Regions from separate parts of the Bacillus sp. PK3-037 genome, predicted to be linked through region 2. Evidence: riboswitches for the same ligand, from Rfam matches in the RefSeq annotation. Region 2 holds a riboswitch; each other region holds the start of a gene.

Evidence for each region. Region 2 has a riboswitch for S-adenosylmethionine ahead of M1D69_RS10760 (2-hydroxyacid dehydrogenase). Riboswitches for the same ligand answer to the same signal wherever they lie in the genome.
Region 1: another riboswitch for S-adenosylmethionine. It lies ahead of metK (methionine adenosyltransferase); the one in region 2 lies ahead of M1D69_RS10760 (2-hydroxyacid dehydrogenase).
Region 3: another riboswitch for S-adenosylmethionine. It lies ahead of mtnW (2,3-diketo-5-methylthiopentyl-1-phosphate enolase); the one in region 2 lies ahead of M1D69_RS10760 (2-hydroxyacid dehydrogenase).

What each region holds. Positions count from the first base shown of each region.
Region 1 is NZ_CP096408.1:1,150,060-1,153,339, reverse strand. Features, by position in the region: gene metK (methionine adenosyltransferase) at 1-1,128, opposite strand, end outside; SAM riboswitch class I at 1,297-1,436, opposite strand; gene pckA (phosphoenolpyruvate carboxykinase (ATP)) at 1,635-3,218, shown strand; gene M1D69_RS05960 (DUF2584 domain-containing protein) at 3,258-3,280, opposite strand, start outside.
Region 2 is NZ_CP096408.1:2,033,115-2,036,394, reverse strand. Features, by position in the region: gene M1D69_RS10765 (FGGY-family carbohydrate kinase) at 1-134, opposite strand, end outside; gene M1D69_RS10760 (2-hydroxyacid dehydrogenase) at 153-1,175, opposite strand; SAM riboswitch class I at 1,272-1,363, opposite strand; gene M1D69_RS10755 (molybdopterin oxidoreductase family protein) at 1,511-3,280, shown strand, end outside.
Region 3 is NZ_CP096408.1:2,678,782-2,682,061, forward strand. Features, by position in the region: gene mtnX (2-hydroxy-3-keto-5-methylthiopentenyl-1-phosphate phosphatase) at 1-537, opposite strand, end outside; gene mtnW (2,3-diketo-5-methylthiopentyl-1-phosphate enolase) at 534-1,751, opposite strand; SAM riboswitch class I at 1,835-1,935, opposite strand; gene M1D69_RS13680 (aminotransferase class I/II-fold pyridoxal phosphate-dependent enzyme) at 1,974-3,170, opposite strand; gene M1D69_RS13685 (carbon-nitrogen family hydrolase) at 3,263-3,280, shown strand, end outside.

The DNA of each region.
Region 1 (3,280 bases), 880 kb from region 2:
TCCAAAGTGGCCGTACGCGGCAGTCTGTTTGTAGATCGGACGGCGTAAATCAAGCATTTTGATAATGCCGGCAGGTCGTAAATCAAAGTTATTGCGCACAACTTCAATCAGTTTTTCCTCCGAAGCTTTTCCGGAACCGAACGTGTTGATTGAGATAGACACAGGCTGTGCAACACCGATCGCGTAAGCAAGCTGCACTTCGCAAGAATCTGCAAGCTCAGCCGCAACGATGTTTTTCGCAACGTATCTTGCAGCATAAGCAGCTGATCGGTCTACTTTCGTCGCATCTTTACCAGAGAACGCGCCGCCGCCGTGACGTGCGTAGCCGCCGTACGTATCAACGATGATTTTACGTCCTGTGAGCCCCGCATCCCCTTGAGGTCCTCCGATGACGAAACGGCCTGTAGGGTTAATGAAGTATTTTGTTTCTTCATCAATTAATTCTTCAGGAACAACCGGATTGATGACATGTTCTTTAATGTTGCGCTGAATTTGCTCAAGCGTAATTTCAGGGTGGTGCTGAGTTGAAATAACAATCGCGTCAATGCGGACAGGTTTGTTATTTTCATCATACTCAACCGTTACCTGTGTTTTGCCGTCAGGGCGAAGGTAAGGAAGAACATCTTCTTTACGCACTTCACTCAAGCGGCGGGCTAATTTATGAGCAAGTGAAATTGGAAGAGGCATAAGCTCTTTCGTTTCGTTGCACGCATAACCGAACATTAAACCTTGGTCACCCGCTCCGATTGCTTCAATTTCTTCGTCGCTCATTGTGCCTTCACGGGCTTCAAGCGCTTGGTCTACACCCATCGCGATATCAGCAGACTGCTCGTCAATTGATGTTAAAACCGCACAAGTTTCCGCATCAAATCCGTATTTTGCACGTGTGTATCCGATTTCTTTAATCGTTTCACGAACCGTTTTTGGAATGTCAACATACGTAGAAGTTGTGATTTCTCCGCTGACAAGAACCAAACCAGTTGTCACAGATGTTTCACAAGCAACACGCGCGTTAGGGTCTTTCTTTAAAATTTCATCTAAAATGCTGTCAGAAATCTGGTCACAGATTTTATCCGGATGCCCCTCCGTAACAGATTCTGATGTAAATAAACGACGATTTTTACTCATGATTTGCTTCCTCCTGCACAAGGCCTCCCGAAAGACCTTATATATATGATACGGAACTCGCTCCCTCTTATACAATGTTACGTTTATATTAGAGATGTTAATTGGCATATTTATGAAATAAAAAAACCTTTTCCGTTCGAGGAAAGGGTTTGGTCTTTGTGCCTTTCACTCTTATCGCTCAAGGAATCATTCAACCTTGCATCAGGTTAGCACCTTGGTTGTCTCACACAATTTGAACATAATGAATAATAGAGAAACCGGTTGCTGGGCTTCATAGGGCCTGTCCCTCCGCCAGCTCGGGATAAGAGTATCCGCTCAATGAAATATCTTATCGTAAAAGGGTTTGCAATGTCAATATGATTCAGAAGAAATAGGCACCTATATTGAGGGAAAACAATGGAAATGCACACACAAAAAACGATAAATAGTATAGACTATTTGAAAATATATGTTATACTAATTCACAATTAGCAAAACACAAATAAAATGATAAAGGAAGGTTTCTTATGAACTCAGTTGATTTAACCGCTGATTTGCAAGCCTTATTAACAAGTCCTAATGTGCAGCATAATTTATCTGCAGCTCAGCTTACAGAAAAAGTACTTTCCCGCAGCGAAGGCATTTTGACATCGACGGGTGCCGTCCGGGCGACCACAGGCGCTTACACGGGACGTTCGCCGAAGGATAAATTCATTGTAGAAGAAGCAAGCACAAAGAGTAAGATTGATTGGGGTCCGGTGAATCAGCCTATTTCCGAGGAAGCGTTTGACCGGCTGTACACGAAAGTTGTCAGCTATCTGAAACAGCGAGATGAGCTGTTTGTTTTCGAAGGATTTGCCGGTGCCGATGAAAAATACAGACTGCCGATCACCGTCGTTAATGAGTTTGCATGGCACAATTTATTTGCCAGACAGCTGTTTATCCGTCCTGAAGACAATGATAAAAAAACAGTCGAACAGCCGTTTACCATTCTTTCCGCTCCACATTTTAAAGCGGACCCAAAAACAGACGGCACACATTCAGAAACCTTTATTATTGTTTCTTTCGAAAAGCGTACGATTTTAATCGGCGGAACGGAGTATGCCGGAGAAATGAAAAAATCGATTTTCTCCATCATGAATTTCCTGCTGCCTGAGCGAGATATTTTATCCATGCATTGCTCCGCTAATGTCGGTGAAAAAGGCGATGTCGCGCTTTTCTTCGGCCTGTCGGGAACAGGAAAGACCACCCTTTCGGCGGATGCTGACCGGAAACTGATCGGTGATGATGAACACGGCTGGTCGGATACCGGTGTCTTCAATATCGAAGGCGGATGCTATGCCAAGTGCATTCATTTAAGCGAAGAAAAGGAACCGCAGATTTTTAAAGCGATTCGGTTTGGATCCGTTCTCGAAAATGTTGTTGTAGATGAAGATACGCGTGAAGCCAATTACGATGATTCCTTCTATACAGAAAACACACGTGCCGCTTACCCGATTCATATGATTGACAACATTGTCTCTCCGAGCATTGCGGGCCACCCGTCAGCGATTGTATTTCTGACGGCTGATGCATTCGGCGTTCTGCCGCCAATCAGCAAGCTGACGAAGGAGCAGGCGATGTACCACTTCTTAAGCGGTTATACGAGTAAACTAGCCGGAACCGAACGCGGCGTCACGTCTCCTGAGACGACATTCTCCACATGCTTCGGTTCACCGTTCCTTCCGCTCCCGGCTCATGTATATGCGGAAATGCTCGGCAAGAAAATTGACGAACACGGCGCAGACGTTTACTTGGTCAACACAGGCTGGACCGGCGGCGGCTACGGCACAGGCGAACGCATGAAGCTTTCATACACACGGGCGATGGTAAAAGCAGCGATTGAAGGCAAATTAGAAAATGTGCAAATGACCACTGACGATATTTTCGGTCTGCACATCCCGGTTCATGTTCCGGGCGTTCCCGATCATATCCTTCAGCCGGAAAACACGTGGAATAACAAAGAGGAATACAGAGAAAAGGCTGTGTATCTGGCAAACGAATTCAAAGAAAACTTCAGAAAGTTCACAAATACAGATGCCATCGCGCAAGCGGGCGGGCCTCTCGTATAAAAAAGCAAAAGCCAAGAGCAATTAAGCTCTTGGCTTGTTTTAATTGACTGTATGCAAGGAAG
Region 2 (3,280 bases):
GGGTAAAGCGGCTCGGTCGTATATACAATGTCCTCCCGTTCAACCGTTTGAACGCTGCCCGACACACTTACGACCGCAACTCTTGCATTGCCAGTGCCAATGTCAAATACGAGATAACCTTTTTGTTTCGTCATCCTGATGCCCTCCTTTTCTTACACCTCTGCTTTAAGATCGTTTTTGTTATATAAAGTCGGAATATTGAGAGTTTTTTCACCCTTCCACTTTTTAAGCGCTTCGTTCAGAATGGTAACGTGATGATCCTCTACTTCAAATGTTGCTCCTGCTAAATGCGGTGTTGCCAGAACATTAGGCAATGAAATAAATTCATAATCCGATTGCTCTGGCGGCTCATGATAAAAAACGTCTAATATCGCACCTCTGATTTTACTTTCTTTCAATACAGATAAAAGATCCTCTCGGTTTACCACGACAGCTCTTGATGTATTCACGAAAATGGCGCTCTCTTTCATCAAGTCAAAATACGGCCGATCAATGAGGCCAAGCGTATCATCTGTACGCGGCAGATGAACAGAAACGATATCACTATCTGAAAAAACCTTCTCCAGAGAAACTTTTTCATATTGCGGATAATCGTGCTGTACGTATGGATCGTAATACAAAACCTTGCAGTCAAACGCAGCCAGCAGTTTTGCAATTCTTTGCCCAACCGCTCCGAATCCGACCATACCCACGGTTTTTCCTGTTATTTCATTACCTTTGAATTTGGCATACGCCTGCAAATAATCGCTGTTCCATTTTCCATCCTTTAGCCATTGATTAGAGGTATTCGTGTGCCGGAGAAATGAAATCACATTTCCAATAAACATTTCAGCAACAGCTTGTGCGTTGCGCCCAGGTGTATAGAAAACCGGAATGTCTCTGTTTGACGCTGCTGCTATATCAACATTGGAAGGCATTCCCCTGCATACTCCCACAAATGAAAGTTCCGGCATTGATGCAAACACATTCTCTGTCACCTGATCAAGCTCAGTAATCAGACCCGTCGCATTTGATTCTTTTAATAGCTGAATCAATTCATCTTCCCTGTATGCCCGGCCGTTTTCTTTCCAAGACTGATAAACAACGGAACCGAACAATTCTTCAAGCTCTTTTCGTCCTTCTTCGTTGTACGGTGCTGTAATCAAAACCGTCATGATGCAAAACATCCTTTTCATCGGTATTTTTCACAAAAAAAATCTCTCTCCAAAGATGGAAAGAGATTCATGTATAGGCGCACTCTGCCACAGACAGAAGCCGGTATAAACCTTACTTTCCTATCTTTCAAGCTGACGCTTGCTGGAATTGGCACAATAATGTTGCCGAGGTTTCATAGGGCCAGTCCCTCCACCTCTCTTGATAGAAAATGTTTTGTATGTAATTTTCAGTATTGAGAATACGTTAATCATAAAGAAGACCCAGATTGATGTCAATGTCTTTTTTCAGAATTGACGTTATCATTCGAAATGTTATAATTCTTACAATATATCTAACTAGGGAGAGGAACTGGGCTATGAAATCGTTCGCCACTCAACAAAACGGCATTTTTAAATCCGTTTGCTCACTGGACTGCCCGGACCAGTGCGGATTGCTGGTACATAAAAAAGACGGGAAAATTGTGAAAGTGCAGGGTGATCCTGATCACCCCGTGACAGCCGGAAATATATGCAACAAAGTACGAAATATGGCTGAGCGCATCTATGATGAAAAGCGGCTGACGACTCCGCTGAAACGAACAGGTGTGAAGGGCGAGGCAGAGTTTAAACCAATTTCTTGGGAAGAAGCGATTGACACCATCACATCCCGCTGGAAACAGCTGATTGATGAAGAAGGAGCTGAAAGCATACTGCCTTACAGCTTTTACGGCAATATGGGAAAATTAACGGCTGAAGGAATGGACCGCCGCTTTTTTTATCGCTTGGGCTCAAGCCAGCTTGAGCGGACGATTTGCAGCAAAGCCGGATCAGAGGGCTATAAATATACCATGGGTGTGAGTGCTGGAATCGATCCTGAAGAAACAATCCATACGAAACTCTTTATCTTTTGGGGAATTAACGCAGTCAGCACAAATATGCATCAAATTACAATCGCCCAAAAAGCACGGAAAAAAGGCGCAAAAATTGTTGTGATTGATGTGCATAAAAATCAGACAGGGCGTCTTGCAGACTGGTTTATTCCTATAAAACCCGGTACCGACAGCGCGCTTGCCCTTGGCATCATGCACATTTTATTTAAAGAAAATCTTCACGATGAAGCATTTCTTTCAGAATATACAGTCGGCTATGAAGAACTGCGCGAGCATGTGAAACAGTATCATCCAGAAAAGGTATCCTTGATCACTGGTATCAGTACCGACGATATCTATCAGCTGGCAAAAATGTATGGTGAAACCTCCCCTTCCTTTATCAGAATCGGAAACGGCCTTCAGCATCATGACAACGGCGGAATGATTGTAAGAACGATTGCCTGTCTTCCGGCGATTACCGGTCAATGGATGCATACAGGAGGCGGTGCCATCAAACATAACAGCGGAGTTTTAGAATATAACACCACCGCGCTTCAGCGTCCTGATTTACTGAAAGGCCGCACACCGAGATCGTTTAATATGAACCAGCTGGGCAGGGTTCTTCTGGAAACAGACCCTCCTGTTCGCTCCCTCTTTATTTATGGGACGAATCCAGCCGTTGTGGCGCCAGAAGCGAACAAAGTCAGACAAGGCCTCCTGCGGGATGACTTGTTCACCGTGGTTCATGATTTGTTTGTAACAGAAACGGCCAAATATGCGGACATTGTACTGCCCGCTGCATCTGCTTTTGAAAATACTGATTTTTACACCTCATACTGGCATCATTACATTCAGCTGCAGCAGCCGGTTATTGAGAAATACGGAGAAAGTAAGTCTAATACCGAGGTATTCCGGTTATTGGCTGAGGCAATGGGATTTACGGATCAGGAGCTCAAAGATTCAGATGAAGACTTAATCCGGCAGGCGCTTCACCACCCCGATAATCCTTATTTAGCAGAGATTACTTATGAATCACTTACTGAACGTTCGTTTATGAAGGCGAAGCGTGAAAAGCCGCTGTTTCCGGGTAAATTGCCGACACCGAGCGGAAAAATAGAATTATATTCAGAAAAAATGAAACAAGCCGGTTTCCCGCCGTTACCGACACATACGCCGCTTGCGCCGGATCATGAATTCCCGTTTATGTATGTTCCCGGGCCGAATCATAATTTCTTAAACTCAACGTTTTCCAATAATGCAAAGCACGTCAAACTTGAA
Region 3 (3,280 bases), 650 kb from region 2:
CTTTGCCGCCTCTACATCGGTAACGGAGTCACCGATCATGATGATATATTGATCAGGCTCAGAAAGCTCGTTCATAACAGTCGGCTTGCAGCACCCGCATTGATTTGTGCATGTGCCTTTGCAAGAATGAGGCCAATCAATATGAATGAATTCGTTCTCGAATGACGCACGGTTGCAATAAATATGATCTTTCTCAACAATTCCTTCAAGCAGCGGATAGACAAAAAAGTCCATTCCCCCGCTTACGACATAAAACGGGAGTTCATGCTTGTTAACAAATGCGACAAATTCCCGAAAGCCGTCCCGGATTTTTGCGTCTTCCAATACGAATCTCGTAATCTCCTCTTTTAAGCTGCTCGGCAGAAGGCCGAACATTCGTCCGACGCCTTCTTGGATCGACATCGTTTTGGAGAGCACGCCGTCTTTTAACGCCGTCCACTCCGGCGGAGCGAATGTTTTCATAATGTTTATAATGTTGTCGTTCATCGTGATGGTTCCATCAAAATCACATATAATGAACGGTTTTTGAGTCGTCATACGGCTTCAGCCTTTCCCCATTTATCAAGCGCAAGCTTCAAATCTTCGCATTGACCGGCTTTTTCTTCAATCGGCTGCGCTTCCAAAACCGCATCAATAATAGCTCTGAACGCTTTGCCCCCGCCTTGGGCGCCGTTTGGATGTCCGTGTATGCCTCCTCCGGCGTTAATAATATGATCAATGCCAAAATCACGCATGAGAAGCGGAACCATACCAGGGTGAATACCGGCGGACGGAACGGCAAATGTCTGGTTAAATACATCTTCTCTTACGCATTCTTCATGAATCGCCAGCGCGTCTTCTTTCGGAAGCGCAACTGAGCCATATGGAGAAGGAAACAGACTGAAGTCAGCGCCGCAATATCGGTTTAATTTTCCGAGCAAAAGGGCATGGGAAAACCCGTACAATGGTGAGGATGTAAATGCCCCGCTGACTGCCGGATGCGCCATAATGGGGATTGATACGTCCGGATCTTCCGCAAGGCTTTGCATGACGTCCAAACCGTAAGCGAAGACATTCAATAAAAGCGCATCCGCTCCCAACTCAGCGGCGCGTCTTGCTTTATCTTTAAGCTCAGCCGTTCTTCCAGTCAAATTCACTGCATACAGCGTTTTATGGCCGGTCTGCTCGTATGTTTCTTTCAAAATTTGTTTTCCCTCTGTAATTCTTGTTTCAAAAGGTGCTAAACCCGTCTCAAAGAAAATTTCATCGTCTTTGATTACGTCAACCCCGCCGAGCGCCTGCTGCCTGAGCTGTTCTTTAATATCACTCAGGTCCCTTCCGATGACCCCTTTAAAAATGCTCATTAACAGCGGTCTTTCAAACTCTCCAAGCATCTTCCGGATGCCGTATACGCCAAACTTCGGACCCGGAAGTGTTCGCTTAAACGCTTCAGAAAATTCGAGATCTATCAACTTGATTTTTCCGTCCAACGACAGCTTGCCAAACACAGTTGTCAGCAATGCCGGAATATCCTGTGAGAAATTTACCTCGGGATAGGCAATTGTGATAACCGCTTGTTTCCCTGATGCAAGATGTCCCTCTCTCTCCTCGACCTTTACAACCCGTCCCTTATGCTTTTGCATCTGCTCCTGCTTCACCAGAGGCAGATCAGTCCAAGAGCCCACCGTCAATCCTGTTGCGATTTGTTCTGCTTTTTTCTCCGTGTCGGCTCCCGGCTCGGTCAGGAGATATGTTGCTAATAATTCACTCATGCCAGAGCTCCTTTCATTTTTTAACCATATAAAAAACCTCTTCAAACAGCTATGCGTCTAAAGAGGTTTCGTTTCTCGTCCGAATCTTATCTCTCAGCCGCCAGCTGCAAGAATTAGCACCGTGCTTTACAAGTCGGTTGCCGGGCTTCATCGGGCTCGTCCCTCTGCCTGCTCTTGATAAGAAAATATAGATTTTATAAATTATTTTGAATTATCCCACCGTTAAAGAATCTTGTCAATGCTTTTTTGGGTAAACAGGTTTAGTTTGCCAATTCGATGAGCTGCTTCTTTAAGCCTAGCTTCACTCGTTAAGAGCCCCACTCTGACATACCCCTCGCCATATTCACCAAACCCGTTTCCTGCTGCAACCGCGACATTCGCTTTTTCAAGCAAGAGATCTGAGAATTGCTCAGAGCTATAGCCTTCAGGCACCGGCAGCCACGCAAAAAATGAACCCGCAGGCGCTGTTACATCCCAGCCGATTTCCCGGCATGCTGCTATCCAAGCGTTGCGCCTGCTTTCATATCGGGCATTTTGCTCCGCTACGCATGTCTGCTCAGATAAAAGTGCCGCCTCGGCAGCCTGCTGGGTTGCTTTGAAAAGACTGACAAACATATGGTCTTGATAAAGATTGATCGCTTCTATGACCGAGGCGTTACCAACTGCAAAACCGACCCGCCAGCCCGCCATATTATATGTTTTGGACAGCGTGTAAATTTCTATTCCGATATCCTTAGCGCCTTCAGTCTGCAAAAAGCTCAAAGGCTTGTGTCCGTCAAAGCCGACTGCACCGTAAGCAAAATCATGGACCACACAGATTTCGTTTTCTTTCGCAAAACTCACCGTTTCTCCAAAAAATTCTGCGGTAGCGACGGCTCCAGTCGGATTATTCGGATAATTCAAGTACATCAATTTCGCTTGTTCTCTTACGTCAGGCGAAATGCTTGCGTATTCAGGAAGAAACGCCTTTTCCTTAGTGAGCGGCATCATTTCCATTTTCGCTTTCGCAAGCGTGACACCGGACCAATAATCTGGATAGCCGGGGTCAGGAACCAAAATCGCATCCCCCGGATTTAACAGGCATTGCGGTAGCTCGACAAGACCGGCTTTCCCGCCGAATAATACGGCTACTTCAGTTTCCGGATCAAGCTGAACGCCGTATTCTCTTTTATAAAATGCCGCCGCTGCTGATTTCAGACTGTGCGAACCTCGAAATGAGGAGTATTTATGATTTTCAGGCTGAGCAACGGCTCGCTTCATTTCCTCCACAATATGCTCGGGCGTCGGCTGATCCGGATTCCCCTGCCCCAAATTGATGACATCATGTCCTTCCTTCAGCTTTCGGTTCACTTTCTGCACAAGAGAAGCAAAGAATTGTTTAGGCAGTTCCTGCAGCACTTGAGAATGTTCAAATTTCATCTGTTTTCACCTTCTAAAAAATCTTGAAATGATAGTCCAGTATCATATATGGTTAAAGGAAAAAAGTAAAGAAAAATATGGGGTGTTAAAAAATGAAATGGACCATATCT